DNA from 4 places in the Priestia megaterium genome. Region 3 is predicted to be linked to each of the others. Evidence: riboswitches for the same ligand, from Rfam matches in the RefSeq annotation. Region 3 holds a riboswitch; each other region holds the start of a gene.

Region 1 (7,748 bases), 2.3 Mb from region 3:
TGCCTCTCTTCTTTCACGCACAGATCGCCCTGTAAGATCTTCATCTCCAAGTTTGATACTTCCGGTGTCTGTTTCTACTAATCCAGCAATTGCTTGAAGCAGCTCTGACTGCCCATTTCCTGAAACCCCTGCAATACCGACAATTTCGCCTGCAGAAACGTGAAGAGACACATTTTGCAATACGTTTTTTTGTCCTTTTCCTTTTAAAAAGAGATTTTGTACGCTTAAATGAGAAGTGCTTTGTGATGGCACTCTTGCAGGACGCTCTTTTAATTCTCTCCCTACCATTAGTCTCGCTAAATGGTGAGCATTGGTATCTTCTTTACTTGTGACGCCGGCTACTTTACCATTTCGAAGAACTGTAATTCGGTCCGCTACTTCCATCACTTCTTGCAGCTTATGTGTAATAATAATGATGCTTTTTCCTTGAGAAGCCAAAAACCGGATTGTTTTTAATAGTTCCTTTACTTCATGAGGAGTAAGAACGGCGGTAGGCTCGTCTAAAATAATAATTTCTGCTCCTTGATACAGCACTTTTAAAATTTCAATCTTTTGCTGTTCCCCAATTGAGCAATGCTTTACTTTTTTATGAACATCCACTGAAATTTGATAAGTTTGGGTTAATTGCCGTACATCTGCTTTCGCCTGCTTTCTGTTGAAAAAGAGACCTTTCTTTGGCTCATGCCCCAAGACAATATTTTCAGCCACTGAAAAATGAGGAAAAACCATAAAATGCTGATGCACCATGCCTATTCCGTTTTTAATCGCATCCGCAGGAGATGAAAACGAAACAGGTTTCCCGTGCAGCTGAACACTTCCTGAACTCGGCTTTTCCATTCCGTAAAGCATCCTCATCAACGTTGTTTTACCAGCACCGTTTTCTCCGACCAGCGCGTGAACCTCCCCTTTTTTCAGCGTAAAAGACACGTTATCGTTTGCTAAAAATGAACCGTATTTCTTCGTCAAATTCGTTAACTGCAACAGCTCACTCATTCCATTCATTGCTCCTTTCCCTTTAGGTTTTTTTCAAAAATAAGAAAGAGAAGCCAGCCTTACTCGACTTCTCTTCTCAACTCACTTTGCTAACGGATCTTTTACCACTGTTTTTCCATCAATAATCGAATCTTTAATTTCTTTTAATTGATCAATTACATCTTGTCCTACAAAGTCATTAAGAGGTGTCTTGCTGTCTTGAGTCACATACGTTAACCCAACACCTTTTTCTTTTAAGCCGTATGTCACTACGCCCGATTTAAATTTGTCATTTGCTAGTGCTTCTACCGTTTCATAAGCAGCCGCATCAGATCCTTTTAACTGCGATAAAATGATATGCTCAGGATCTACTTCCGTACGGTCAATATCTTGGCCTGCCGTATAAAAACCTTTTTCTTTTGCTGCTTCAAATACACCCAAGTCGCCTACAGCTGATGCTCCAGCGATAAAATCAGCGCCTTTTGAAGCCTGTAAAATAGCAAGTTCTTTTGCTTTAGCTGGATCAGAGAAGCTTCCAACATAGTTTACTAAAAACTCTGCTTTTGGATTTGTTGATTCTAGTCCTTCTTTAAAGCTTACCGTCCATTTTTTTAATAATGGAATATCATCAGCTGCAACCATTCCTACTTTATTCGTTTTCGTAATCAATCCTGCGGCTGCTCCTAATAAATATGAAGCTTCTTGTTCACGGAATACAACGCTTCTTACATTTGGTAAATCAACCACTGTATCAATAATCGCAAATTGACGCTGCGGATTTTCTTGAGCTACTTTTTTCAACGCATCTTCGGATTCAAAAGAAGATGTAATAATCAAGTCATAATTTTCTGCTACGGCAGCACGCAAATTACTTTCAATGGCTGCTTGATCTGTAGATTCAATTGTCTTTACATCAATGTTATACTTCTTCCCAGCTCGTTTTGCTCCCTCATCCATTTGCTGAAAAAACGGGTTAACTCCAATCTTTTCAGGCAAAACAAGAGCAATTCGCTTCTTTCCTTTCTCTTCACTTCCACTGCTTTTTGTGCTTTTTGACTGACAGCCAGTTACGAGTAGTACAAGCGCAACTGCTAAAATAAGAAATCTCTTCATTTAACTTACTCCCCCTATAATATAAAAAAAGCTCTTCCTTTATATAAAGGAAGAGCTCGTTAACCAAACGTCTCTTCCTCATCTTCAAGAACATACTGTTCTTAAGGATTTGGCACCATTCTGTCATAGACAGCGGTTGCCGGGTTTCACAGGGCCAGTCCCTCCACCTCTCTTGATAAGGAAAACAATAGCTATTTGTTTTATGTAATATAGTCAATATTAATAGTTTTTTAATAATTGTCAATATTATTTTTCTTTTTCATACAAAAAAACTTTAAAAACAGATAGGATTATATGGTTTTAGTCTACTAAAATAGAAGTTAAAGCCTTTACCTCATTTCTTGAATCATTCTATACTTCTTCACAAAGCGCTTATACTGAATTTGTTGACTGTCGAAAGGATTTAGTGGTAGCAAATAAATTCTATTATGCTTCTTCGGTTAATGTGTTATTAATTGAAACCACTTTACCAATAATGTTAGACTTTTCCTTAGCGATATTATTAAGAGGTGTTAATGTTGAAATTAATGAAAGAATTATCTGGCATAGCCATTGGGCTTATTATCGCTTTAGCCGTTTCAAAAATATTTTTTGATACCCCGACCAACATTGGAATCGTAGTTATTTTTATTACGAGTATGGTCGTAACAGGGGTAGCAAGAGCAAAACTAAGATGAGATAATCTAACAAAAAAACACCACCTTTTATTCGCAAGGTGGTGTTTTCTTTTAATGATTTTAGTATGTAGTAATTCTAAGTGAAGGCCTTTACCCTTCTCCATCAATCATCGTATACTTCCTTGCAAAGCGCTTGTAGTAAATTTGCTCATCCTCTTGCCCATCGTTAAAAACAAGTCGGTTATGATCAATATCTTTTTCTTTTAACACATAGCCTTTTTCATTCATCAGTTGAATATATTCATCTAAATGTCCTTTTTTCACCATATAGTGAAGAGCATCATCTGAATCCGTAGTCTCTGCTACACCTTGACTTCCCACCTCTAACTTGAATACAGCTGTTGCTGTTTGAATCGGACGGTAATCGCCAAACACTCTTTCCCAATTTAATAGCAGCAGCGCGCCGAAAATTATGATACATCCTCCAGCCGCTACGGTTAGTAAAAATCGTTTTGACACACCTTTCTCTCCTTTACATTTACATTCTTTTTCTTCTATTTAACACAACAGATTGCCCTAAACTTGTTTTTACGCCAAGTCCTAGATACACGGCAGCACCTAAAGCAATTGAAATACAAGATGTGCTAATCGCAAGTGAAGATGCAGACAGCTTATTTTCTAAAAAATAGTGAGAAGTATAATTGCCGATAATCACAGCGGCTGACATCACACTTACTAATAAAACAGGAGTCAACGCGGCTTTTCCTAGTGATTGAACTCGGTAAGAAATGGATTTTTCAATTAAATAAAAGTTATAGATAACCGATACACCATATCCTCCGTACGTCGCGACAACAGGTCCAATTTCTTTTAAGCTTGAAACCAACAGTACGTTTAATACTATCTTCACAACAATACCTAAACCCAAGCCAAAAATTAATTTCTTTTGCTGATTAATTCCTTGAAGAATCGCGGCTGTTACGGTAAAAAGAGCAAATAAAATGGCAGCAGGCGCATACCATTGTAAAACAACTCCACCGATTTCAGGACTGTTTTTCGCTCCAAAAATCATCATATATACCGGCTTACCCAATAAACAAAGCCCTACCGCAGCAGGAAGAGTAAAAAACAACAGCAGCTGCAGCGTTTTTGTAATCTTTCCTTTTACTTCCCGTAAATTTCTTTGCACAAAAGAAGATGTAATGCCCGGAATTAGCGACATGCTGAAGGCAGTCGCTAACGATACCGGCACCATCACCAAAATTTGCGCTAATCCAATGACGGAGTTAATCGTTTCAGCCTTAGCTTGTCCATATCCTATTGATTGAAAAAGCATGTTAATCGTAAACGTATCAATATTTTGATAGATAGGAATAGCTAAACCAACTAATACAAACGGAACAGCGTACGTCACAAGCTCTTTGAACATTAAAGAGAACGGAACGAATTTATTATTCTTTCCGCTGTTCACTTCTTTTATAATCAACCGCTTGCGCTTCAAATAAACCGCTCCAAGAATCCCAATTCCCCCTACGCCTCCAATAAACGCTCCAAACGTACCGATTCCAACAGCTTTTGTCATTGTGCTATGAAAAAGGTGAATAACAGCGTATGCTCCTACTAAAATGAACAACACTCGCACTATTTGTTCAATAATTGTACTTAGCGCGGACGGTCCCATAGACTGGTTACCTTGAAAGTAGCCTCGTAATAGACTCATAGGCGGGATAATAATTAAAGCAAAGCTTACCATTCGGATGACGTACACTACGTCTTTTTGACTATTTCCTGAGGAATCTTTTCCGTTAATAACTAGTTCAGCGAGCCACGGTGCCATCGTATAGAGGACTAAGAAACCTATTATGCCCGTTATCGTCATTAATAGAAGTCCTGCTTTTAACAGATCTTGTCCCGCACGGTAGTTTCCAAGACCGTTATATTTCGATACATACTTAGAAACAGCAAGCGGAAGACCCATTGTCGAAAAGCTTAGCATCAATGTATATGGACCGTATGCATACTTATAAAGTGCATAACCTGACGTTCCCACTAAGGCTGTGAAAGGAATAATATAAATAAAGCCTAAAATCTTTGTTAACAAAGAAGACGCTGTTAATAAAAGCGTACCTCTCATCAAATTTTTTTCCATACATCAAAACTCCAGCAATAAATATTATATTTTTAACAAATACTTGATTTATTGTATCATAATTACAATTATTATCCAGTTTTTTATAAAGCATTAGAACCTTCTTCATATTGCGTTTTTTTACCTAATAAAGGAATATAAACCACTCTTTTCACCTATGATAAATGAATCGTTTTTTGCTTTTTGCTTTACCTGACGTTTACATTCTAAAAGACGTGTTACATTATATATATATCAGTTACCAACTCAACTAAGACTCCTTGACTATTCTGGCCTACCTTCTCTTTTAGGTAGACTGAGGTTGCTAAATCGTTATATATAGGAGGAAAAAATCATGAAAATGAAACAACGACTATCAAAAGCGGCTGCTGCTGCGACGATTACAGGAATTGCTGCGTTTGGATTTGCTCCTGTCGCTCAGCTTGATACACCAGCACATGCAGCTACATCTCAAGAAACAAGCAGTCAAAGTCAAACAGCTGTAAAGAACATTAACGAAATTTATAACGCCGCAGTAAAAGGTGAAGTACCACGATTAACAGCAGACTTTAAAATTGGCAAAACCCTGCGTCAAGACGTTCGCGATCAGTTCGGTCCGCCGCCTGAAGGTTCATCAAATAGCTTTGACTACTATCATGCGGAAATGGGCCATCCTGGGTATGCATTCGGCTATGACCAAAATAACGTCATCAATGAAATTCGCTATTTTGGTACGAATGTAGAGCGTCAAACAAACTTAGGGTCCATCACGCAAGCTAACTTAAAGAAAGAATTAGGTCAGCCAAACTTTACAGGTAAAGTAAAAGGTGATGGTACGACTCAAACGAGATACACGTATCATGCCGGCGCCTATGACCTTGAATTTATTTTTGATGATAGCAAAACATTAAATCACGTAAATTTAGTTGCGAAACCTTAGTTCATAGAAAAAGTAGCAGACAGCCTGCTACTTTTTTTCATGAAATAAAACTAGTGCTGAATCAGCTACGTGTTCATACCCAATCTCCATATAAATCTTGTTAGACGTAGGGTTTGTCATGTCCGTGTATAGACTTGTTGTTTGAAAACCGCTGTCTAGCATAAGCTGAGAAAGCGTGGACACACAGCTTGAGGCATAGCCTTTTTTACGTTCTTCCCGCGGCGTGTATACAAAGTTAATTGTAATGTTATGAGTCGTTGGACGCGTAGCATTGGCAATCGACACATACTTCCCGTTCACTTCCCATAAAAATAACCGTTCTGCTTCAATAAAAGCTTCGCCTGTTTTGACAGCTTGTTCTTTTGACACAGGCTCTCCAACAATACCCATAAACTCCCAAATCCATTCTGTCACGAGCGGAAGGTGCTCCAACCTTGCTTTTACCAGCACTCCGTCCGCGTCCACAGCTTTTTTTACTTTGTCTAATCGGTAAATGCGCTGATCCATTTTCAAAGAAGCTTCTTGATTTTTTAGCGTTGCTAGTTTTTGAGAAAGATATAAAGCCGTTTGCCTTTCTCCAACTAAGCCCGGTACGGCGGTTTCTTGTAACAGCTCTGCCGCTTCGCTTAGTTCACACTCCGTTAGTTTCTGTATTTGAGACAGGATGATTTGCTTAGGATGCGTTTGCAGTAACACAAGCGCAGCACGACTGTCTTTTAAAATAACACCCATGAAATTTGGTTTGCTGCTTTCATTTAAGCTGTGTAAAATGCCAAGCGCTAAGTTATGAAGAACTTCATTCTTCGATAAAAGCGGTTCTACTTGGTTTTTAAATTCCTGCACTTCTCTATATCTATGTAACTGGATCATTTTCTTTCTACCTCCGCAAATGCTCTTACGGGAAACGTTCCGGCTCCTTTTATTTTAGGAGGCACGGCGTAAAATAAAAAGGACTGCGTTAGTTGATTTAAGTGACATAAGTGTTCAGCAATTACAATGTCCGCTCCTAACAGCAGCGTATGAGCTGGTCTTGCTTTTCCTTTTGTGTCGTCAATATTCATCGAATCAATTCCTACAAGAGCGGGCTGTTGAGACACTAAATAAGCTGCCGCGCTTTCTGTTAAGTATGGATGGTTTTCTAAATAATCGTCTGTATTCCAGTAGCGATCCCATCCCGTGTGAATTAATACCGCTTTGCCTTTTACGTCTATATGGTGAAAATGAGATTCATCAATAGCCGTTAAAGTCGGGTCGATTGAAACTACTATTCCTTCCAGTCCGGCTGTTTTATCAATAGCCGTTTGAGCTAAATCCGCTCCGTTTTTATATCTGTGAAACGGCACGTCAATATACGTACCGGTATTCGTGACCATTTCAATTTTACCGATTTGAAATTCAGTCCCTGGTTCATACAGCTTTTTAGACTCTTCTCGGCTTAAATAGTCGCAAATAATCGGTGCCGGCAAGCCTTTATGCGTGATAACTCCGTCTTCAATGACGTGGCTTAAATCAATATACGTTCTTTTTTTCATACTACCACCTACTTTTTTCAATATTCAGTAAAAATAGTCTAACATAAAAAAGCTCTTCCTAGTTTCCTAGAAAGAGTTTTTTTGAGAACGTTATCAACTTGATAAACATACATCGTACGCGTGCTTTGTATAAACAAATCCTTCAAAAATAAGACGGGCCGTACGCACTACTTTGATTCCATTAACCTGTCCTTCTTTTAGATCTACACTGGTTTCCATAATTCCCATTGGATGAGCAAGTCGAACCGTATCGCCTTTTAGTTGAACCATTTCTGACAGAAGCGTGCCTTTTGTATAGATAGCCGCCGTTGTACAAATTGCTCCTGTAATCGCAAGCGTTTGATGCGGTTTTTGCATCGACATCATGCGAATTAATACGTCCATTTGAGAAGCAGCTTTTTCTCTGCCAGTCCCGTCGCGGTGGTCCATCGGAGGAGCAATAATCG
Region 2 (7,748 bases), 1.6 Mb from region 3:
CGTCATGAGCTAACAATTGAAGAAGATGCAGCGGACTTAGATGGACTAAATTACTTAGCTGGGGAAACAGTTGACTTTGTAAATAAAAAAGCGTTCCAAGGTACAATGCTTGCTCACACAGACGGAGGCGTTCCAAACTTAGTTGTAAACATTCCGGCGCTAGATGAGTATACATTTGGATATGTTGTATACTTCTTCGAAAAAGCATGCGCAATCAGCGGCTATTTACTAGGAGTAAATCCGTTCGATCAGCCTGGAGTAGAAGCATATAAAGTAAATATGTTTGCTCTTCTTGGAAAACCTGGTTTTGAAGAGAAAAAAGCAGAATTAGAAAAGCGTTTGAAATAAATAAAAAGTTCACCTTCTTGTTAGAAGGTGAACTTTTTTGCTTTTGAGATAAAGGATAAAAAGCTGGAAAAAGGACATGTTAAAACAGAGGAGGGATAAGATGATTGAATTATCTTCAAGATTAGACGGCACATTATTCAAGCTTTATGAATTGGAAAAAACGCTTAAGCCGCTTGGGTATAACATTGGAGGAAATTGGGATTATGATCATGGTTCATTCGACTATAAGATGAATGATGAAGTCGGCTATCAGTTTTTACGTATCCCGTTTACAGCTACGAATGGAGAACTGGATTCTAAAGGAACAACCGTACAGATTGGTACGCCATTTTTACTTTCACATAAGTATCAAATTGGCTTAGATGACAATGTTCACAATGGAAACATGGGTGCTTCATTTAATCAGTTTGCAGAACCCCAAGACCCAGACGCTTCATTTCCAGAAAAGTATATCAGTTTAGGAGAAGAGCTAATTAGAGAGGCAGAAGAGGCGCTGCTTCAATAATTGAAAGGATTATTCTTTTCTTAAACTCTCTAATTTCTTTACAAAAATATGTTCGTACATGACTTGACTAATCAACTCGTTTGTTTTAATCATTTCATTTACCCCCAAATTTTGCGCATTTTGAATATGCTTTTTTGTTAACAGTTCAACGATGCTGTAAATAGAAGGGTTCAATCCTTGCAGAGCGACTAGCGTAACAATCGTATTCATGTCTGCATATTCTTCTGTCTTATGCTGATCCGCAGTAATCAGCACTTTTTTTGCGTACCGAGCATTGGCAAGTTCTAATACTTCATAGTGAGAGGGACTTCCTTTAATAAAATGAACGCGATCACAGATCATGGGATTTTTAGTCAGAGAGTCGTCGATAAGAACAATGTCTTCTTTATGAAATGCGTCGCGATAAGACTCTAGCACGAGTTTGGCGCGCTCATTCCACCCCACAACGATGAAGTGATCTTTTCCATAAAACTTTAAATTTCCTTCCAGATAAGCGCTCTCAGCGGAAACAGCAATTTTAGAAAGCGTGACAAAATAAGTAGTAATAAATCCCGTTCCAATGAGGACTAAAATAATTGCAGCTAACCTTCCAATCGTAGTGGTGGGAGCAAAATCACCGTACCCTATAGTAGAGATTGTAATAATAACCCACCAAATTCCTTCAAACACATTCCCAAACGTTTGCGGCTCTAGGAAATGTATAAGCATGCCGAAAAGTAAAACAAGGCAGCCGATAATAAAAAGAAGCCGCACTAAAATAGAACGACGAAAAAGTCGAAATAATAGCCATTCCATCATAAAAATACCTCCAGTGATTAGTCATAGCCACAGTATGACCATTTTTCACTGAAGGTATAAGATATCTTTATCTTTTTACTTCGTAATATTCAATCCATTCTTTGTCTGGACCATAGAAAAATAAGTATCTTGCTCCATTTGGCAAAGTTACAATGTTTTCTTCCACAAATGAAACGCCTGCTGATTTTAAACGCTCAAACTCCTCTTCAATTCCATCTACTGCCAGCGCAAAATGATGAACTTTACCTTCATTAGGTAAGCTTGAGTTATACCCTTGAATTAACTCTACGATTACATTGCCTTCTAAACCTAGAAAAGCTAGCTTCAAAGACGGATCGGTATGTGGTAGTGTTTCGATGAGCTCTAATCCCACCTTTTGTGTATAGAACTCAATAGATTTTTCTATATCCTTTACTTGAACGCCTACATGTTCAAATTTTAAAATTGCCATATGCATCACCCGTATCTATAGTATGTAAAAACTATGAAATATATTAAAGAGAAAGGATATAGAAGTCAAGATAGGGCTGCTTATTAGGAAAGGGCTCTTAAATCATATTTTTGCTGGAGTGAATAGGGTAGAGGCTTCCATCAAGCGCAAACGAAATTTTGCCTGTTTCTTCAGATACAACTAAAATTAATGCATCCGATTTTTCTGACATTCCAATGGCTGCACGGTGACGTGTTCCCAATTTTTTGTTCGTTGAAATAATAGACGAGAGAGGTAAAACATTAGCAGCCGAAATAAGCTGATTATTTCTAATTAGGACAGCTCCGTCATGTAAGGGTGTCCCTGGATAGAACAGTGTCTCAACTAGCGTAGCGCTGACAGGAGCTTGAATAGGCATTCCTTTTTGAATAAGAGGATCAACATTTTGTTCCCGTTCAATGACAATTAAAGCGCCGTGACGTTTCTCAGAGAGGTTATGAATAGCTAGGGACAGAGCAGCGTATTCAAATGTATAAGGCGATAAGTAATGACGCAAGTAATAAGAGGCGGCCGTAGCTTGAACATCTTGAAATAACCTTCTCATCTCCTCAAAATCACATAGGATACAATGATCACTCGTGTCTAAATGTTTAATTAAATTAGAGGCTTCAGTTGAAATCTGCTGTAAATATGTTCGTACATTATTTTTAATTGTATCGTCTAATTGAAAGGGTTGTCTCTCCATCTTATATAGCTCCTATCTGTCAGTCAGTGTTATCTGTAATGTGTGCTAATGTGGGTGAATTATCCGTAAAGCTTATAAATCCGCTATTAATTTTATAGAGAGATTTTGCGTTTTATTTAGCAAGAGAACATCAAAAGTTGGAGAAAAAAGAAAGCGTTTTATAAACTGATATGTTCACATTTGGGTCAAATTTACATATGTTGTTTTAAATAAAAGTATAGATATTTCTGTGAATTTAAAGTATAGTTTTCTTATCGGATATATGATTTTTAATGTTGACAAATATTCTAAATATGCTAAAATTTTTAAAAAATGCTTATCAAGAGTGGTGGAGGGATCTGGCCCGTTGAACCCCGGCAACCTGCTTAGCAAGGTGCTAATTCCAGCAAAGTGTGTATCATTTTGAAAGATAAGGTGAAAATTTATTGCCTACCCAGTCTTTCAATACGGAAGACTTTTTATTTTGATATAGCGCAAGCGATAATTTGAGAAGGGAAACCAATGACTGTAAACCCCGACTTAAAACAAATTTTTGAACACGCCGAAGTAAAGTAAGAATTAAATAGTTTCGCTGACTAGACACACTAGAGGCGGTTTTATCCAATTCTAGTGGGTAAAACCGTCTTTTTTTATTGGATAACGCGGATAACTAAGAATTGGAGTGGAGAAAATGGCAGACTTATATACGTACGAAAACTGGAGCGATACATTTCCAGAGTTCGACAGTAAAGATGAAACAAAAGGAGCCCTTTCAGCATTGCAGTGGGCGTATGATACCTACGGAGATTCAATTATTTATGCGTCAAGCTTTGGGATCGAAGGAATCGTGTTAATTGATTTAATTTCAAAAGTGAAAAAAGACGCTGAAATTGTCTTTTTAGATACAGGCGTTCATTTTAAAGAAACATATGAAGTGATTGATGCAATTAAAGAACGCTTCCCTGATTTACGTATTCATATGAAAAAGCCGGATTTAACTCTTGCAGAACAAGCTGAAAAACATGGAGATGAGCTTTGGAAGAGTCAGCCTAACTTATGCTGTCAAATTCGAAAAATCATTCCGCTAAGAGAATCCCTTGCTCCTTATGATGCGTGGATTTCTGGTTTGAGACGCGAGCAGTCTGAGTCTCGTGCCAACACGAATTATTTTAATAAAGATGAGAAATTCAAGAAGGTGAAAGTTTGTCCGTTAATTCATTGGTCATGGAAAGAAATTTGGCGCTATGTGTATAAGCATGATTTGCCGTACAACAAACTTCATGATCAAGGCTACCCAAGTATCGGCTGTGAGCCCTGTACCGCACCTGCCTATAATGTAGACGATTTACGTTCAGGAAGATGGGCAGGTACACAAAAAGTTGAGTGCGGATTACACGAATCTTAAATACGAAAGAGCTGAATAAATGATGCTTTTATATGTTGCCTTTATCATTGCGCTTTTTTTTGCAATGAATATTGGGGCAAGCGGTGCAGCAGCTGCTATGGGCGTTTCATACGGCTCCGGTGCAATTAAAAAGCGAAGAGTGGCCCTGTTCATCTGTGCTGTAGGAATTGTGCTCGGAGCTGTTACCGGAGGCGGTGAGGTGGTAAAAACCATCAGTTCAGGTATCATACCTGAAAAACTGCTGTCAGTAGAATTAGTTATTATCATTCTGGCTGCTGCAACGCTGTCACTCTTTTTCGCGAATTTGATTGGTATCCCTCTATCAACAAGTGAAGTAACAGTTGGCTCAGTTGTTGGAGTAGGAGTAGCTTATCAATCTCTGTATGTAGAAAAACTTTTAATTGTCATGTCTTTTTGGATTATTGTTCCGCTAGTTTCATTTGTCATTGCTTTTTTGATTGGGAAAGTGATAAAACGCAGAGCGCATAAAAAAGAAGCAGAGGGAAAGTGGAAAAGAGTTTTAACGATTTTAGTTATAGCGACGGGATTCTTTGAAGCCTTCTCAGCTGGAATGAATAATGTGGCAAATGCTGTCGGTCCTCTAGTAGGAGCTGGGTTAATGGATGCTACAACGGGTGTCATAGCAGGAGGATTGGCGGTGGCACTCGGAGCTCTTTTACTAGGAGGCCGAGTTATTGAAACAAACGGAAAAAAAATTACTCGCTATTCTGTAGGGGAAGGCTGCATTATTTCAGGTACTGGTGCTTCTCTTGTTACAGCAGCTTCACTGTTTGGTTTGCCAGTACCGCTTACACAGGTCACTACGTCTTCTATTATTGGGATAGGCGCAGCGAAAACGGGATTTACGAAAGAACAGCGCGAAGTGGTCATTCAAATGTTAAAGGTTTGGGTGGTATCCCCTGTATTTTCACTCGTAATCTCATATGTTCTTGTGAAATTAGTACTTGAAAGCGACTTATATTCATTTGTGGTGCTAGCTAGTGGCTGCATTGCCACAGCAGGTGTTCTAAGCTTAGCTAGAACGACTAGAAGAAAAAGAGCAAGCTTGCAGTCGGAAAAAGAAAAAATGACTGCGTGATTCAATTGCTTTTTATTATATTGTGTTAATTACTTAAGGAGGATTTTACAAAATGACAACAATTCAAGCACACGGTGGAGAATTAATTAATTTATATCAACCAACATATGACTACACTTCACTAACAAAAGAAATTGAAGTAGACAACATGGCTCTAAGTGATTTAGAACTAATTGGGATTGGTGCTTACAGCCCAATTACGGGGTTTTTAGGAGAAAAAGATTATCAATCAGTTGTTGAAAATATGCGTCTAGCAGATGGAACTGTATGGAGTATTCCTATTACTCTTCCCGTAACAGAAGAGCAGGCTAAAGAATTAAACATTGGCGACAAAGTAAAACTAGTTCAAAGCGGTGTGACATATGGTGTTTTAGAAGTTTCTGAAGTATATACGCCAAATAAAGAAAAAGAAGCGGAAAATGTGTACCGCACAGCAGAACTTGCCCACCCTGGTGTGAAGAAAATGATGGAACGCCCAAATGTATATGTAGCAGGTCCAATCGTACTTGTAGAACGTACACCTAAAACGCGTTTTGAAAAGTATTACCTAGATCCAACTGAAACAAGAGCAGCATTTGAAGAGCGCGGTTGGAAAACGGTTGTTGGATTCCAAACTCGTAACCCTGTTCACCGTGCGCATGAGTATATTCAAAAAACAGCATTAGAAATTGTAGACGGCCTGTTTTTAAATCCACTTGTAGGAGAAACAAAGTCAGATGATATCCCAGCAGATATCCGTATGGAAAGTTATGAAGTACTTTTAGAGAACTATTATCCTAGCGATCGTGTAGCTTTGGCAGTTTTCCCTGCTGCAATGCGCTATGCTGGACCTAGAGAAGCTATTTTCCATGCAATGGTTCGAAAAAACTTTGGATGCACGCATTTCATTGTAGGCCGTGACCACGCTGGTGTTGGTGACTACTACGGAACATATGATGCACAAAAAATCTTCAGTAACTTTACGGCAGATGAATTAGGAATTACACCTTTATTTTTTGAACACAGCTTCTACTGCAAGAAGTGTGAAGCGATGGCATCAACGAAAACATGCCCTCACAGCAAGGAAGATCATATGATTCTATCTGGTACCAAGGTACGTGAAATGCTTCGTAACGGAGAAGTGCCACCAAGCACATTCAGCCGTAAAGAAGTAATTGAAGTGTTAATTAAGGGATTAGCAAAACAAAAAGTATCTTCAAAATAAGGAGCGGTTGAAGTGAGTAAATCAACAAACATTACGTGGCATGATGCTGGAATTACAAAACAGGAAAGACGCGAGCAAAATAATCATCACAGTTTTGTATTATGGTTTACGGGCCTTTCGGGTTCAGGTAAATCTACCGTAGCAAACGCAGTGGCAAAAGCGCTTTTTGATAAAAATATTCGCAATTATGTATTAGATGGTGACAATGTTCGTTTTGGCTTAAACAAGAATTTAGGGTTTTCTGCTGAAGATCGTACAGAAAATATTCGCCGTATCGGTGAGGTTTCTAAGCTGTTCGTAGACAGCGGTCAAGTGGTACTAACAGCATTTATCTCTCCATTCCAAGAAGATCGCGCTCAAGTGCGTGAGATCTTAGAGGGGAATGAATTTTTGGAAGTATACGTAGAGTGTCCGTTAGAAGAATGTGAAAAAAGAGATCCAAAAGGCCTTTACAAAAAAGCAAGAAGCGGAGAAATCCGTGATTTTACAGGAATTGATTCTCCCTATGAGTCACCTGCTAATCCTGAAGTAACAATTAATACAAGCACACAGTCTGTAGAAGAATGTGTACAAACTGTTATTGAATATTTATCTAACCGAAAATTCATCTAAATGACAGCGGACTTTGTCCGCTGTTCTAATTCAAATTAAAATTTGGGAGCGCTGCGGAGACGTGGAAATGATGGAAGGGTGAAAGGCATTCATGGGGAAAGTATATCTAGTCGGTGCAGGACCAGGAGATCCAGATTTAATTACATTAAAAGGGTTGAAAGCAATTCAGCAAGCAGATGTTATCTTATATGATCGTTTAGTGAATAAGGATCTGCTGGAGTATGCTAAAAGTAATGCTGATATTATTTACTGCGGAAAGCTTCCAAACTACCATACCCTCAAGCAAGAAACAATCAATAACTTTTTAGTGAAATTCGCTAAAAAGGGGAAAATTGTAACGCGCTTAAAAGGCGGAGATCCATTTGTTTTCGGACGCGGAGGGGAAGAAGCAGAAGCTCTCGTGCAACAGGGCATTTCATTTGAAATTGTTCCAGGAATTACATCAGGTATCGCAGCTGCTGCTTATGCAGGAATCCCTGTCACTCACCGGGAATACAGCGCAAGCTTTGCTTTTGTAGCAGGACACCGTAAAGACAGCGAGCATGATGCAATCAAATGGGATAGCCTAGCCAAAGGTGTAGATACTCTTGCCATTTATATGGGAGTGAGGAACTTACCGTACA
Region 3 (7,748 bases):
ATTTCTTGTCTATGTAAAACGAGCATAGAAGCTGATAAAATAGTGGCTAAACCAGCCGTAGATCCTACAGATAAGTCGAGTCCGTTGACGGTTAACGATATCGTTACACCAAGCGCAATTAAGGTAACAATGGAAATAGAGCGCAGAATATCACTAATGTTTTCTCCTGTTAAAAAGTTAGGTGTGGCAATGGAAAAAATAATCATAATAACAAAAATCATTAAGACTGTCCCATATTTGTAAAAAAAGTCGAAAACGCTTATTTTTCTCTTTGGTTTCGCTACAGGTTCTGTTACATACTCCGCACTCATCCTTTTACTCCTCCTGCTGTATAATAAAATAATTTTTCACTAGTTGCTTCTTCTTTGGATAATTCTTTCACGATTTTCCCGTTGTACATAACATAAATTCGATCCGCTACCCCTAGCAGCTCCTCGAATTCACAGGTTGCATAAACAACGCCTTTTTGCTGTGACACAAGCCCTGTAATTAAGTCGAATATCTCTCGCTTAGAGCCCACATCAACCCCTTTAGTTGGCTCATCGAACAACAGTACGTCAGAATCCGTAACAAGCCATTTTCCGATTGCTACTTTCTGCTGATTTCCACCGCTTAACGTTCCAACTGACTGCTCGATAGAATGAGACTTTACGCCAACTTGCCCAGTCGTTTTCTGCGCTTTTTCTTTGATCTTTCCTCGCTTTAGAAACGAATAATTTGTAAAGCGGGACAGACTTGGCAAAACTAAGTTATCGGCAATCGATTCATGAACAAAAATTCCTTCTTTTCTTCGTTCTTCAGGAACAAGAGAAAGACCTTGTGCAATATAATAATACGGCTGCTTATTCAACTTTAGTTTCTTGCCTTTTAACCGAACGCTGCCGCTGACATATTGCTCTAAACCAAATAGACTTCGGCAAAGCTCCGTTTTCCCTGCTCCTACAAGCCCTGCAATACCGACTACCTCTCCTTCTTTTACATGAAAAGAGATATTCGAAAGGCGCCCTGGAAGGGATAATGCTTCTACATGTAAAAGTTCGTTTCCAACTTCTACTGATTTTTTGACCCACTGTTTTACAGAAGACGTTCCTAACATGAGCGTAATCACGTCTTCAATTGATGTATGTGAAGTTTCTTTTGTAGCTACATAGCGTCCGTCCTTTAAAACCGTTAAGCGGTCGCAAATATCAACCACTTCTTGAAGGCGATGTGAAATATAAATAATGCCTACTCCGCTTTTCTTCAGCTCTCTCATCACAGAAAACAATTGTTTCGTCTCTTCCACACTAAGAGGTGCGGTTGGTTCATCCAAAATTAAATAATCAACATTCTGTACAATTGCACGTGCAATAAGCACCTGCTGTTTTTCTGATAGAGTTAGATCAACAACATTTTTTTTAACGGATAAAGAAGAACCAAGTAAAGAAAGAGCTTCTTCCGCTTTCTTATAAATAGATTTCCAGTTTACAAATGTCTTACTTTTCTTAGAAACCTGCACGTCTAACACAATGTTTTCAGCTACTGATAGCGAAGGAATCAGCGCTACATCGACTTCTTGGTGTACAATGCCGATGCCGTGGCTCTTCGCTTCTTTAGGAGAAGAAATAGAGATTTCTCCTCCGTCTTTGTAAATCTTTCCTTCGTACTCGTCGTAAGCTCCGCACAATATTTTCATCAACGTACTTTTACCGGCACCATTGGCTCCCAATAAAGCATGAATTTCCCCTTTTTGAACAGTAAAATCAACTTTGTTCAGCGCTTGAAAAGAACCAAAGTTTTTTGTAATGTTCTTCATTGAAAGCTCGTTCGTCATGTCTGTCCCTCCACTTCTACTCTTTTTTACCCCATTCTTCTACGTACTGACTAAGCTGGTCCATATTAATCGTTTGATTAGGCAAGTCAGTTTGTTTGACTAAAACCGGATCAAAGGAATAATAACGAGGGATCTCTTGACCGGAAATCTTTTTAAGAAGCAGATCAACCTGCTTTTCTCCTACTGAAGCTGGGTTTACAGCAGCTGACGCTTTCCACGGGCTGTTTTTTGCCTGCATCATTTGCAGGTCTTCATCAGATAAGTCCACTCCATATACCTTAATCTCATCTCGTCCTGCTTCTTTAATCGCTCTTGTGACTCCTTTTGCAAATTCGTCCCAAGGTGCCCAAACGGCTGCAATGTCTCCTTTATTTGGATACTGCTTTAATACAGCCGCCATTTTATTTTGAGTGTCTAGAGAGGTGTTGTCTGTTGCGCTTCCAAACGTGGCAATTTGTTTTACATCTGGATAGCGATTCATCATAATTTTATAAATGCTGTCGCGTTTTTCCATCGGTGCAAAGCCTCCAACAAACGCATATACAATATTTCCTTTTCCGTTAATGTCCTGCATCATTTGCTTCAGCCCCTGGAGCGCAAGCATATAATCATCTTGGTCAATCGTTGTAACGCCTTCTACCTTTAATTCTACGTCTGTTGCAATAACGGGAATCCCTTTTGCAATCGCGCGCTTCACGCCAGGTTCAAGGGTTTCAGCCCGGCCGTGGTCAATCATAATACCGTCAACATTTTGGTTAATAGCCGTGTCTAAATACGCCGCCATTTTAGATTGATCATTATTAGAATCAGAAACGGATAGCTGTACTCCTGCTTTTTTAGCCGCTTTTGTCACACCTGTTATGTACTGAGCAGCGTGAGTGCCTGATGTAAATTCAGAAATAAGCGCAATTTTTGTATCTTTCGTAATCTTTTTTCCTTCTTGCTGTACAGGCTTAGCAGAAGCCGCTTGCTGCGCTGGAGCTGCCTGTGCTTTCTCGTTTAGACTTGGCTGTTCTTTCGTGCAGGCAGCCAGCGCAAAAACTAGAAGCACGAGCAAAGTAAGTGGCCACAGCATTTTTTTACTCTTTTTCATGGTGTTCCTCCTATTAAACTTATTATTCATATAAAAATAGTTAGTTTTATAATAATCCAAAGAATACCCCGCTTTTAGATGTAAAAGCGGGGTGATCATGACCTATGCTTTACAAGTAGTTGTTATGCGTAAATAGGTACCCATCCTTCAGTTGTCACGAAAATTCGCACAGCGACTACTTTACGATCTTCCATTAGTGTAAAGTAATGAAGAATGTTTTCTGGTACTGAAATTAAATCGCCCGGCTCTAATTCAACATCAAAAAATTCACCGTCTTTTCCTTGAATAACAAAGATTCCATGACCGCTTACGATAAAGCGAACTTCGTCATCTGTATGAATATGCTTGCGCTGAAAGTTTTTTAACAATTCATCAATGTTTGGTGTAGATTCCGATAACGAGATAACATCTTGAGCTTTATAGCCGCGGCGTTCAGAAATATCTTTAATATTCTCACCAAAAGCGTTTAAAATTTCTGTTTTTTCTTCATCAGTTAAATCATATTTTTCACGAAGATTTTCTGGAAGTTTTGTAATATCCCAGTTTTCATAAATAACTTCATTGTTTGCCAGAAAAACTGATACTTCCTCTTGAGTTTCAATTCTTTTATTATTTACATGTAAGCGAATTTGCGCCATTTTTATTTCCTCCTTTTATAAATGCACCTTTGGCTTAATGCCTTTAAGTGATAGTAATTTCACATGGTAGCTAAATAGAAATTCATAGGCTTCTAGCGCTTTTTTTGTTTCAAACGCATTTTTTCCCCATACCGTAATCCCGTGGTTACGAATTAAAATCGCGCCTTGATCGCCTTTTATATGGTGAGAAAATTCTTCTGCTAGTGTCGGAATATCCGCGTAATTCGGAATAATCGGAACAGTAATTTCCGCATCTTCCTCCCAAATACCCAGTGCCTTAATAATTTCTTGACCTTTGAATGAAATAAACCCTTCATCTCCGTACAGTTCAGAGATCACGTTGTTGTCGATTGTATGTACATGAAGGCTGCACCCAGCATTCGTTGACTCGTAAATCTTAACGTGTAAAAGCGTTTCAGCAGAAGGCTTTAAATGCGTTTCTTCTGCAGGCTTCCCGTATTGATCAACTAACAAAAAGTCTTCATTTGTGCGTTTTCTTTTATCTTTTCCACTTGCTGATACAAAGAAAGTTGTCGGATTTTGATCCACTTTAATCGCTAAGTTTCCGCTTGTACCGAAGAACCAATCGCGCTCTGCCAACTCATCTTTTATATCTGCAAGCTCGTGTAATCTTTGCTGAGCCATAATACTCATGCTTTCACCTCTTCTGTTAATTCTTGTAAATGGTGAATCACATCATAAAAAGTAGAAAAAGGACGATACGGTAGAGATAGCTCTTCGCATTTTTTAATTAAAAAGTCACGCGCAATGACAGTGTCAGCTAATTTGGCAGCCTGCAAATCTGTAATTGAATCGCCAATAACAACCGTATGATCTCTTTCATCTGCAAGATGGCGAATAATCGTTGGCTTACAGCAGCCGCAGTCATTTGTACACTGTTTATCACATGTATGAGGCCACGTAATGGAAATATGCTCACCGGAAAAATCAGATCCGTTGCAGTAGAGCATTTCCTCTGCAACTCGATTTCCCAAAAGCGGTTTTACAAAAAAGTCAATTCCTCCGCTTACAATATAAAGCGGAATATGATGCTCTTTTGTATAGGCAATAAAATCATCAAATCCATCTCGAATAGCAGACGTCTCTAAAATATAAGAAATAATATCTTCCTTTAATTCCACGGGAAGCAAGGCAAACATTTGCCCTACTCCTTCTTGAATGGAGACGCGCTGTGCTAGCACGTCGTCTTTAATACTTTCCCACTCCGGAGGAGCAAATTGTTTCATAATAGCAATAATGTTATCGCTATTTGTGATTGTTCCATCAAAGTCACAAAAGATTTTTAACGATGTCATGCTTTCACCTCTACTGTTCCCCATAGTTGCAAAGCTTTTTGCAACTCTTTTGATTCTTCCGCTTTTTCGGCTAGTGTTTGATGAGAGAGTACTGCATCTATCGCCGCACGGAATGCTTTTCCTCCTCCGATAGCGCCGTCTGGATGACCGTGAACTCCGCCTCCTGCATTAATAATGCTGTCGATTCCAAAGTCCTTCACAAGCTGCGGTACCATTCCAGGATGAATTCCTGCTGAAGGAACCGGGAAAGTCTGCTTATATTTGTACACAGGACGCGTTAATTCGTAGGCAATGCCTGTCGTATCTTCAAGAGAAAGCGCTACGGTTCCGTATGGTGATGGAAACAGTGAGAAATCCGCTCCGGCTAAGCGCAATAGTTTTCCAAGCAGTAATGAATTTGAAAAACCGTAAAACTCTGATGGCGTAAGCGCTCCGCTAACAGCTGGGTGTGCCATAATCGGCAAGTTAATTTCATCATCTTCTCGAAGTGCCTGCAGTACGTCTAACCCGTAAGCAAATACGTTGAATAAAAGAACATCGGCTCCTAGCTCAGCTGCTTTTCTCGCTTTTTCTTTTAATTCAAACGTTCGTCCCGTTAAATTAACAGCATACAGCGTGCGGTGTCCCGTTTTTTCGTATACGTCATTCAGTACTTTTTTTCCTTCTGTAACGCGAGTTTCAAAAGGTGTTCGTTCACTATCAAACAAAATCTCGTCGTCTTTAACCAAATCCACTCCGCCAAGCGCTTGCTCACGCAGCTGAGTTGTTAAGTACGTCATGTCTCTTCCAATCACGCCTTTAAAAATACTCATCACAAGCGGACGGTCATAAACGCCTAGTTTCTCTCGTATACCTTCTATTCCAAAGCGCGGTCCTGGGAATTCAGCTAATAATTCATCAGGAAAATCCAAGTCTAATAATTTCACTTTTCCATCAAGTGATAGTTTTCCGAAAACCGTAACTAAAATAGCCGGTAAATCTCTTGAAAAGTTGGCAGTTGGATAAGCAATTTTGACAATAGCCTGCTTAACCTCTCCGCCTAAATATCCGTTAACACGTTCGCAGTCTTGAAGCTCAGTTACGGATACGACGCGCCCTTTATGCTTTTGAAGCTGCTGTTGATCTAAAAGCGGCAGATCTGTCCATGAGCCGACGGTTAGTCCTAAAGCAATTCCTTCCGCTTTTTTATGAAAATTTCCTTTATTGTCATGTAGTAAGTAGCTTGCAACGATTTCACTCATTATGCTAAAAACTCCCTTGCTGTTTAATATCGTTAATAAAAAAAACCTCTTCTGTGATTAAGAAGAGGCTTTCGTTGCTCTTCTTATCTCTCAGCTGCTGCTGCAAGAATTAGCACCGTGCTTAACATGCGTTAAGTCGGTTGCCGGGCTTCATCGGGCTAGTCCCTCCACCTACTCTTAATAAGAAAGTTGCTATTTATTTAAATTGAATTCGTAGATTATATACTAAATAAAAAATACCGCTAGGATTTATCGGTTATTAATCTCGTTAACTTCTTACATATTAAGCCAACTCAAAAAGGATTGTCAATGCGTTTTTAAAATAAATTTAATTTTTTTATTCGAGATACAGCTTCTCTCATGCGCTCTTCATCCGTCAGCAGTCCTACGCGCACATAGCCTTCACCATATGTTCCGAAGCCTACTCCAGGTGCCACTACAACGTGGGCTTTTTCAAGAAGTAAATCTGAAAATTGTTCAGAAGTATATCCTTTAGGAACTTTTAGCCATGCAAAAAAGGAACCCGCTGGAGATGTAACGTCCCAACCAATTTCTTGAAGCCCTTGAATAAAGGTATTGCGTCTAGATTCATAGCGCTTAACTAAATCATTCACACATTGTTGAGATTCTAACAGAGCTGCCGCTGCTGCCTCTTGAACCGCCCCAAAGAGGCTGACATACATATGATCTTGAAGAAGATTAATAGCTTCTACTACACTTTCATTTCCTACAGCAAATCCAACTCGCCATCCCGCCATGTTATACGTTTTAGAAAGAGTATAAATTTCAATTCCCGTCTCTTTTGCACCAGGAGTCTGTAAAAAGCTGATTGGCTTTTTACCATCAAATCCAATGGCTCCGTAGGCAAAGTCGTGTACCACACAAATATCGTGCTTGGCAGCAAACGCCACGGTGTCTTCAAAAAATTCTGCCGTTGCCACTGCACCGGTAGGATTATTCGGATAGTTTAAAAACATGAGCTTTGCCTGTTCTTTAGCACGTTCACCTATCTTTTCGTATACGGGCAGAAAATGATTTTCAGCCGTGAGCGGCATCACTTCCATCTTTGCTTTTGCAAGCTCTACTCCAGACCAGTAATCAGGATATCCAGGATCCGGAACCAGCACCGTATCTCCAGGGTTTAATAAGCACTGCGGGATTTCAACAAGTCCACCCTTCCCGCCAAACAAAATAGCTACTTCTTTTTCAGGATCCACATCAACGCCATATTCTCGTTTATAAAAAGTCGCAACGGCCTCTTTCAAAAACTGGTGCCCCCGAAATGGAGAATATTTATGATGCATAGGATTAGCACTTGCTTTTTGCAGTGTTTCTACAATATGTGAAGGAGTAGGCTGATCAGGATTGCCCTGCCCTAAGTTAATAACGTCGTGCCCTTGGGCCATTACTTTTCCTACCTTGCCTACAAGTGATGCAAAAAATTGTTTTGGTAAACTTTTTAATAGTTCCGATTGCTCAAATTGTTTCATCATCGCACACCTTCTCAAAAAATTCTTGAAATTCTAGTCACAAATAATATATTGTAATACTCAACTTGTAAAGTCATTTTTTTCAACTACTACAAAAAGGACGGATGATAAAGTGAGTGTAAAAATCACGTGTTTGCAGCTTGATATTGCGTTTGGA
Region 4 (7,748 bases), 1.6 Mb from region 3:
CTTTCCATAAAGAGCGCCGATTCCAGTCGGTCCGCCCATTTTATGTCCAGAGAAAGCAAAGAAATCACAGTCTAAATCTTGTACATCCACCTTCATGTGAGGCGTACTTTGCGCACCATCCACAACCATTACTGCACCGTTAGCGTGTGCAATTTCTGCAATTTCTTTTACTGGGTTAATTGTACCCAATACGTTAGATACTTGCATAATCGATACAATTTTTGTGTTAGATGTAATCGTGCTTTTTACCTCTTCTAGTGAAAGTGCATGATCTTCTGTTAGTGAAATATATTTTAACGTTGCACCTGTTTCCTTGGCAACTTGCTGCCAAGGAATGATGTTACTGTGATGTTCCATATAAGTAATCACAATTTCATCACCAGGTTTAAGATTCGCACGGCCATAGCTTGCAGCTACTGTATTAAGAGCTGTCGTTGTACCGCGCGTAAAGATAATCTCTTCCGTTGATTTTGCATTAATAAACTTACGAACCTTTTCACGAGCGCCTTCGTATCCGTCTGTTGCTCTTGTACCAAGCGTGTGAACACCTCGGTGTACGTTTGAGTTATATTCTTTGTAATACTTCTCAATTGCTTCAATTACAGCAAGCGGCTTTTGTGAAGTTGCTGCACTGTCTAAATAAACGAGTGGGCTGCCATTTACCTCTTGGTCTAAAATAGGAAATTGTTTACGAATATCAGAGATATTCATTATCGAACTTTCCTCTCAATTAAATCCGTTAATTGTTTTTTAACCGTTTCGATTGGCAACTCGTTTACCACTGGTGCTAAGAACCCGTGAATAACTAGACGTTCTGCTTCTGTTTGCGGAATACCGCGGCTCATTAAGTAGTAAAGCTGAATTGGATCTACGCGTCCAACAGATGCAGCGTGTCCTGCTGTTACATCATCTTCATCAATTAGAAGAATTGGGTTTGCATCTCCACGTGCTTTTTCACTTAACATTAACACACGGGATTCTTGCTCAGCGTTTGATTTAGATGCACCGTGTTCAATTTTACCGATACCGTTAAAGATTGAAGACGCGCTTTCTTTCATAACGCCGTGTTTTAAAATGTAGCCTTCAGAATGTTTTCCGAAGTGTACGATACTTGTTGTTAAGTTTTGAGACTGCTCTCCACGTCCAACTGTTACCGTTTTTGTATCTCCATATGAACCGTCGCCCATTAGATACGTTGTATTTTCTGAAACTGTATTTCCTTCACTCATTAAGCCTAAAGCCCACTCAATGCGACCATCTTTGCCCGCTACGCCGCGGCGGTTCACATAAGTAGTTGTACCTTTAGCTAAGTAGTCAACAGCTCCAAACGTTACTTTTGCATTGCTGTTAGCGAATACTTCCGTCACGATATTGACAACACCGTGTGACTCTTCAGCAGTAGCAATGTAGTTTTCTACATATGTTACTGAGCTGTTGTCTTCAGCTACAACAATAACATGGTTGAATAAAGCTGCTTCTTCATCTTCACGGACAAATACAGCTTGAAGAGGCTCTTGTACTTCTACATTTTTAGGAACGTATACAAATACACCCCCGTTTAATAACGCTGCGTTTAATGCAGTTAAACGGTGCTCATCTACTTTAACTCCGTCTTTCATGAAGTACTTCTCAACAAGGTCGCTATGCTCTTTAGCAGCTGTTTGAATATCTGTGAAGATAACGCCTTGAGATTTTAGCTCTTCTGTTAACGTTGAGTATGCAGCTGTTTGGTCACGCTGAACATATAGATTCTTAACCGCTTCTGTATCAATCAGTGCTTTAACCACTTCTGGAAGCTCGTCTACAGATGAGATTGTGCTTGCCTGTGAAGTGTGCTTGTCAAAAGCAGTAAAGTTCCATTTCGAAATGTTTGTTTTATCTGGCTTTGGAAGTGCAAGATCTTCTGCTTTCGCAAGAGCTTGTAAGCGAAGATCTAGCAGCCAACTTGGTTCATTAGCTTCTTTTGAAAAGCTGCTGATGTACTCTTGATCAAATGGTAATTTCGTATCAATAGTCATAGAGATCCTCCTAACTCTTAAGCTTCTTGCTCTACAGTTTCGTCTTCAATACCTAATTCTTGTTTGATCCAGTCATAACCTTCTGCTTCTAGACGCTGCGCTAATTCTGGTCCGCCTGATTTTACAACACGACCTTGCATCATAACGTGAACTTTATCTGGTGTAATGTAGTTTAATAAACGTTGGTAGTGAGTGATCATTAAGCAACCAAACTCGCTGCCGCGCAGTTCATTAATACCTTTTGATACAACTTTTAACGCATCGATATCTAAACCAGAGTCGATTTCATCTAAAATTGCAATTCCTGGTTGAAGCATCATTAATTGAAGAATTTCGTTACGCTTCTTCTCACCGCCAGAGAAACCTTCGTTTAGGTAACGCTGAGCCATGTCTTGATCCATTTCTAAGAAATCCATGTTTTTGTCTAATTGACGGATGAATTTCATTAGTGAAATTTCTTCGCCTTCTTCACGACGAGCATTAATTGCTGAACGTAGGAAGTCTGCGTTTGTTACCCCGCTGATTTCACTTGGATATTGCATCGCTAGGAATAGACCTGCACGAGCGCGCTCATCTACTTCCATCTCAAGTACATCTTCGCCGTCTAGCGTGATGCTTCCTTGTGTAACCTCGTATTTAGGATGTCCCATGATTGCTGAAGATAATGTTGATTTACCAGTACCGTTTGGTCCCATGATTGCATGGATTTCGCCGCCCTTAACTTCTAAATTAACACCTTTTAAAATTTCTTTACCTTCAATTGCAACATGAAGATCTTTAATTGTTAAAGTTGACCCTGCCATATTAAAACCTCCAGTTATAGACGTATATAGTAAAAAACGATATACCTATATCTTTTTAATTATTCTCATTTTATTCTCATTACAATCTTATAACAAATGAAAACTTATAGCAACCTTTTGACCCAAAAGGTTTTAAACCATTATGTACGTTTTTTAAGACTAAATCCACTCATAAAAAAGTTGCCTTAAAAGACTCGATAGAGCCTTCTAAGACAAGCTTTTTACCCGCTTTATTTACTTAGTGCGTGTGGCTAGTCAGTTCTGAAACACACTCTTGGACAAGCGTAACGGACTGACTCATCGCTGCGCCTCCGCCAAATGCCGCTGATACTCCGCATGCTTCTAAAATTTCTTGCTCAGTTGCACCTTGATCAATGCAGCCTTTTGTATGATAAATCATACAGTACTCGTCTTGAGCTACTACGCTGATTCCTAGCGCGATTAACTGCTTTTCTTTTTTAGAAAGAGAACCTTCTCCAAAACATGCTTCAGTAAACGCATTAAACGTTTTTGTTACTTCCGGCAATTTTTCGCTAAATTTCCCAACACCCATTTTATAATCATGAAGTGCTTGCTCAGTTGAATGACGTGCTTCTTGCTGCATAACGTCAGCTCCCATCATCAGTAAAGTTTTCACGGTTAGTATGCGTGAGAAAAATAAGAGTTATTCGTTTTGATGCATACAAAAAAGCACTTGCCCAGAGTGGGCAAGCGCTTTTCTTCTATTATTTATTTACCGGCAATACTCCGCCTTTGTATTTTTCTTTAATGTAGTCTTGAATTTCTTTAGAGTGAAGAACTTTTACTAAAGCTTTCACTGTATCTTTATTTTCGTCACCTTTGTGAACCGTAATGATGTTTGCATATGGGTTATTTTCTTTGCTTTCCACTGCGATTGGATCTTTTACTGGATCTAAACCAGCATCGATAGCATAGTTAGCATTGATAACAACAGCGTCACCTTCATTGTTTTTGTACATTTGAGGTAACAATCCGCCTTCAACATCGGCTTTAAATTTTAAATTCTTAGGGTTTTCTACAATATCTTTAATTTGTGCGTCTGTTTTCTTTACGCCTGGTTTTAATTTGATCACGCCAGCTTTTTCAAAAATCGATAAAATACGTCCTTGCTCTGCTACTGCATCACGCATAATAACTGTGCCGTTTTTCGGAAGATCTTTTAAGCTTTTGTATTTTTTAGAGTAGATACCAATTGGTTCAATGTGAATGGCACCGGCACTTACGAAATCATACCCTTTTTCACCTTTATGATCTTTTAGCACTGAATTCATATAAGGAACGTGCTGGAAGTAGTTTGCATCAATTTCATTGTTTGCAAGAGCTGTGTTCGGTAAGATGTAATCTTGGAATTTTTTAATCTCTAAATCAATTCCTTGTTTTTCCAAAATAGGTTTTGCTTGTTCTAAAATTTCAGCATGAGGCGTATTAGATGCACCCACGACAATTTTTTTTTCATCTTTTGATCCATTGTTAGATCCACACGCCGCTAATCCTACTACTAGCGCAGATGTTAATGCTAAAGCTGAAAGCCATTTTTTCATAATAAATAATCCTCCCTTTATCTTTTATCAATTTTTGCAGTAATCGCATCTCCAATAAGTTGGATAATAAATACAATAATCAAAATTAAGATCGTAGCGGCTAGCGTTACGTCATTATGGCTGCGCTGGAATCCTTCTAAATATGCAAGGTTTCCAAGACCTCCAGCTCCAATCACACCCGCCATTGCCGTATAGCCGACTAACGCAATGGTTGTTACTGTCAAACCGGAAATCAAAGCTGGCAGCGATTCAGGTAACAGCACTTTAAAGATAATAGTGCTTGTTGTGGCTCCCATTGATTTAGCAGCTTCAATAACACCTTTATCAATTTCACGCAGACCAATTTCTACAAGACGCGCATAAAATGGTGCTGCTCCAACAATTAAAGCCGGTAACGCTGCATTAGCGCCTAAAATACTTCCTACCAATGCTTTGGTAAATGGAATCAGTAAAACAATTAAAATAATGAATGGAATGGAACGAAAGATATTTACAACCGCCGACACAATGGCATATAAAGGTTTGTTTTGCCAAAGCTGTCCTTTGGACGTTAAAAATAAAAGCAAGCCCAATAAAATACCTAGAACAAATGTGGCTACAACTGAAATAGCCGTCATATATAGTGTTTCATTTGTCGCTTGAATAAAATCATCTAAAATAACGTTTGGAAATAGTTTCTCAAGCATTTGTCATTACCTCCACTTCTACCTGCTGCTCATGAATGTATGCAATGACTTTTTTAACTTCTGTTAATTCTCCGTCTAAATGAACGAACAACGTCCCGTATGAACCTGTTTGTGTATGAGAAATCTTTCCTTGCAAAATATTAATCGTTACATCAAACTGTTTTAAAATCGTTGTAATGAGCGGTTGCTCTGCTTTTCCGCCAACAAACGTCAGCTGAATAATTTGCCCGCTTGGATACAGCTCTTTTACTTGTTCAATCGTTTCAAACGTTTCCTCTGGTTCAGAAATCTGTTGAACGAATCGTTTTGTAATCGGCTGCTTAGGTTTTCTGAATACTTCTAGCACTTGTCCTTCTTCTACTACTGCCCCATTTTCCATAACGGCTACTCGATGACAAATTTTACGAATGACGTGCATTTCATGAGTAATCAATACAATGGTTAACCCTAGCTTCTCATTAATATCTACTAACAGATCTAAAATAGAATCTGTGGTTTGAGGATCAAGCGCTGATGTTGCTTCATCACAAAGCAATACTTTTGGATTGTTCGCTAGCGCTCGAGCAATCCCAACACGCTGCTTTTGTCCGCCGCTAAGCTGTGATGGATAAGCATCTTCACGCCCTTCAAGCCCGACTAGCTTAATAAGTTCGTCTACTCGTTTCATTCTTTTTTCTTTTGAAATCCCTGCTATTTCTAACGGAAAGGCAATATTTTCTCGTACCGTACGCGACCACAAGATATTAAAGTGCTGAAATACCATACTAATTTCTTGTCTAGCTTTTCTGAGTTTTCCGCCTTTAATTTTTCCAATATCATTACCTGCTACTTCGACCGTTCCTGTCGTTGGTGTTTCTAATCCGTTTAGCAAGCGAATCAAAGAACTTTTCCCCGCTCCGCTATAACCAATAATTCCGTAAATTTCACCTTGGTTAACGGTTAGATTCACATTATCAACAGCTGTTACTTGACCGCTTTTGGCCTGATAAATTTTTGTAACGTCTGTTAATGTAATCATATTTCTTCACCTTCTTTAATAAAAACTTAATTATGTTAGGTTGCCCTATAGGATGAAAAAGCCGTAAAACAATTTTCCCCATTAAAAAAGCCTCTCTGCGCATGACAGAAAGGCTCGATATTTAATCCTTTCTCTCATCTTTCAAAGCGCATAGCTTTGCAGGAATTGGCACCATTTCAGTTAGTCTGACGGTTGCCGGGTTTCACAGGGCTCAGTCCCTCCACCTCTCTTGATAAGAGTTCGCAACAATTATTTTGTTTTTGGGAAATATTCATTCATTTATGAACATTCATGAGTGTGATTTTAGCATGTGTCAGATAGGCTGTCAACAGATTTTGTTCTTGGGATAATATCCCAAGATTTCAACAGCCCCAACGGTTCGCTCTCTTTCCATTTCTTCATTTTAAACAAACGTTTGATTATCGAAGCTCCTCGAGTACGTGCTCGATGGAATGAAACGCGTAGAGTTTTTTTACCATTTCACCATTTTCCACTTCAATCAAACAAGGTACGCTTTCAATAGAAAATAATTCTGCTTTTGAAGGCATATAATTTAAATTGCTCATTCCGATGGTTACATCCGGCAGCATCGCTTCTGCCACGGTTAACATTTTTTTTGCCAGCTGACATGTCCCGCAAAAAGGCGTATGGAAAAAGATAAAGGCTCTTTCTCCTTCTTTTAACTGATCATCCAGCTGTTTTTCGCTCCATTCTTGCATGTTGCTCATTCCTTTTATGTTAAAAATTCTGCATTAACATCGATATTGGCACTCAGCAATACTGTTGCTATGTGATGTCTAGGGGCGGCAGCAACTTCTCGGTACATTTTATCAATATATAGATGCTCTGCTTCCGGAAGCTCTCGTTTAAATTGTTTTCTCAGCTTATTCCCTGAATCATCAGAGTCAACGAGTATGTATACCTCTTTGTTAAACGTACAGTCAATAATTTCATCCAGCTTTGATAAACTAATCGTACCGTTTGTACAAATAATTTCAATTGGTTCTCGAATGATATCTTGAATACGCTTTTTATCTGACTTTCCTTCGACAATAATTACTTTTTCAATTTCAATTAGCCCCATTTTCATCACCCATAATCGTCAGTTGTATAGTAACATCATTTCTTTATGCTATACAATATTCGTTAATGTATCACAGTTCACCTGTTTTTTAAAAGAAATTTGCAAGAAAGAACTCTTTTAAAAGGCAGTTTAGGCCATATTATCTCTATAAAACAAGAAAAACAGCGGCAGTTGCCACTGTTTAGCACCATCCTGCTTCTTCATCGCAGTCTGTATATTTTTGCGTTTCACCTTGTTTTTGTACGTCCGCGTATTGATAGAACTTATTATTTTCTTGCGAATATCCTTCTTCAAAGCGGTATTCATTGCCGCTTGTTCCGTAGCTAACTTCACCAATTGGCTGCTTATCAACGTATAATTTCATACCGCCGTCATGAAATTTAGCTGTAACGCGATCTGTAACGTCCATTTTTTGTTTTTCAAACATAAAAAGACACTCCTTTAGCTTGTTTACTAATAGAGTGTCCAGTCAAAAACTTTTCATAAAGACAATTTATGGAGGAATATTATCCTTCGTTTGTCATTTCTTCGTATTGCTCTGCTGTCATCAGCTTGTCTACTTGAGAAGCATCAGATG

The links. A riboswitch is a leader RNA that binds a small molecule or an ion and turns the genes downstream of it on or off. The one in region 3 is predicted to bind S-adenosylmethionine.
Region 1: linked by a shared signal. The riboswitch ahead of CEQ83_RS18325 (BMP family lipoprotein) and the one ahead of mtnW (2,3-diketo-5-methylthiopentyl-1-phosphate enolase) in region 3 are both predicted to bind S-adenosylmethionine.
Region 2: linked by a shared signal. The riboswitch ahead of CEQ83_RS23965 (phosphoadenylyl-sulfate reductase) and the one ahead of mtnW (2,3-diketo-5-methylthiopentyl-1-phosphate enolase) in region 3 are both predicted to bind S-adenosylmethionine.
Region 4: linked by a shared signal. The riboswitch ahead of CEQ83_RS24310 (methionine ABC transporter ATP-binding protein) and the one ahead of mtnW (2,3-diketo-5-methylthiopentyl-1-phosphate enolase) in region 3 are both predicted to bind S-adenosylmethionine.

Annotation. Positions count from the first base shown of each region.
Region 1 is NZ_CP023317.1:3,567,251-3,574,998, forward strand. Features, by position in the region: gene CEQ83_RS18320 (ABC transporter ATP-binding protein) at 1-993, opposite strand, end outside; gene CEQ83_RS18325 (BMP family lipoprotein) at 1,075-2,085, opposite strand; SAM riboswitch class I at 2,161-2,267, opposite strand; gene CEQ83_RS18330 (hypothetical protein) at 2,601-2,762, shown strand; gene CEQ83_RS18335 (hypothetical protein) at 2,853-3,221, opposite strand; gene CEQ83_RS18340 (putative polysaccharide biosynthesis protein) at 3,241-4,851, opposite strand; gene CEQ83_RS18345 (YjgB family protein) at 5,186-5,770, shown strand; gene CEQ83_RS18350 (GNAT family N-acetyltransferase) at 5,798-6,640, opposite strand; gene CEQ83_RS18355 (cyclase family protein) at 6,637-7,302, opposite strand; gene CEQ83_RS18360 (2-methylaconitate cis-trans isomerase PrpF family protein) at 7,396-7,748, opposite strand, start outside.
Region 2 is NZ_CP023317.1:4,669,909-4,677,656, reverse strand. Features, by position in the region: gene CEQ83_RS23990 (glucose-6-phosphate isomerase) at 1-348, shown strand, start outside; gene CEQ83_RS23985 (YugN-like family protein) at 449-853, shown strand; gene CEQ83_RS23980 (potassium channel family protein) at 863-1,651, opposite strand; gene CEQ83_RS23975 (VOC family protein) at 1,719-2,102, opposite strand; gene cdaS (sporulation-specific diadenylate cyclase CdaS) at 2,200-2,826, opposite strand; SAM riboswitch class I at 3,140-3,242, shown strand; gene CEQ83_RS23965 (phosphoadenylyl-sulfate reductase) at 3,497-4,210, shown strand; gene CEQ83_RS23960 (sulfate permease) at 4,230-5,309, shown strand; gene sat (sulfate adenylyltransferase) at 5,362-6,513, shown strand; gene cysC (adenylyl-sulfate kinase) at 6,526-7,125, shown strand; gene cobA (uroporphyrinogen-III C-methyltransferase) at 7,217-7,748, shown strand, end outside.
Region 3 is NZ_CP023317.1:1,259,657-1,267,404, reverse strand. Features, by position in the region: gene CEQ83_RS06350 (ABC transporter permease) at 1-311, opposite strand, end outside; gene CEQ83_RS06345 (sugar ABC transporter ATP-binding protein) at 308-1,813, opposite strand; gene CEQ83_RS06340 (sugar ABC transporter substrate-binding protein) at 1,830-2,906, opposite strand; gene CEQ83_RS06335 (cupin domain-containing protein) at 3,029-3,544, opposite strand; gene CEQ83_RS06330 (methylthioribulose 1-phosphate dehydratase) at 3,560-4,198, opposite strand; gene CEQ83_RS06325 (2-hydroxy-3-keto-5-methylthiopentenyl-1-phosphate phosphatase) at 4,195-4,860, opposite strand; gene mtnW (2,3-diketo-5-methylthiopentyl-1-phosphate enolase) at 4,857-6,101, opposite strand; SAM riboswitch class I at 6,182-6,288, opposite strand; gene CEQ83_RS06315 (pyridoxal phosphate-dependent aminotransferase) at 6,419-7,591, opposite strand; gene CEQ83_RS06310 (carbon-nitrogen family hydrolase) at 7,704-7,748, shown strand, end outside.
Region 4 is NZ_CP023317.1:4,726,550-4,734,297, forward strand. Features, by position in the region: gene CEQ83_RS24280 (cysteine desulfurase) at 1-711, opposite strand, end outside; gene sufD (Fe-S cluster assembly protein SufD) at 711-2,018, opposite strand; gene sufC (Fe-S cluster assembly ATPase SufC) at 2,036-2,821, opposite strand; gene CEQ83_RS24295 (carboxymuconolactone decarboxylase family protein) at 3,060-3,425, opposite strand; gene CEQ83_RS24300 (MetQ/NlpA family ABC transporter substrate-binding protein) at 3,547-4,383, opposite strand; gene CEQ83_RS24305 (methionine ABC transporter permease) at 4,401-5,069, opposite strand; gene CEQ83_RS24310 (methionine ABC transporter ATP-binding protein) at 5,062-6,087, opposite strand; SAM riboswitch class I at 6,219-6,326, opposite strand; gene CEQ83_RS24315 (thioredoxin family protein) at 6,507-6,806, opposite strand; gene CEQ83_RS24320 (toprim domain-containing protein) at 6,821-7,171, opposite strand; gene CEQ83_RS24325 (YusG family protein) at 7,353-7,598, opposite strand; gene gcvH (glycine cleavage system protein GcvH) at 7,678-7,748, opposite strand, start outside.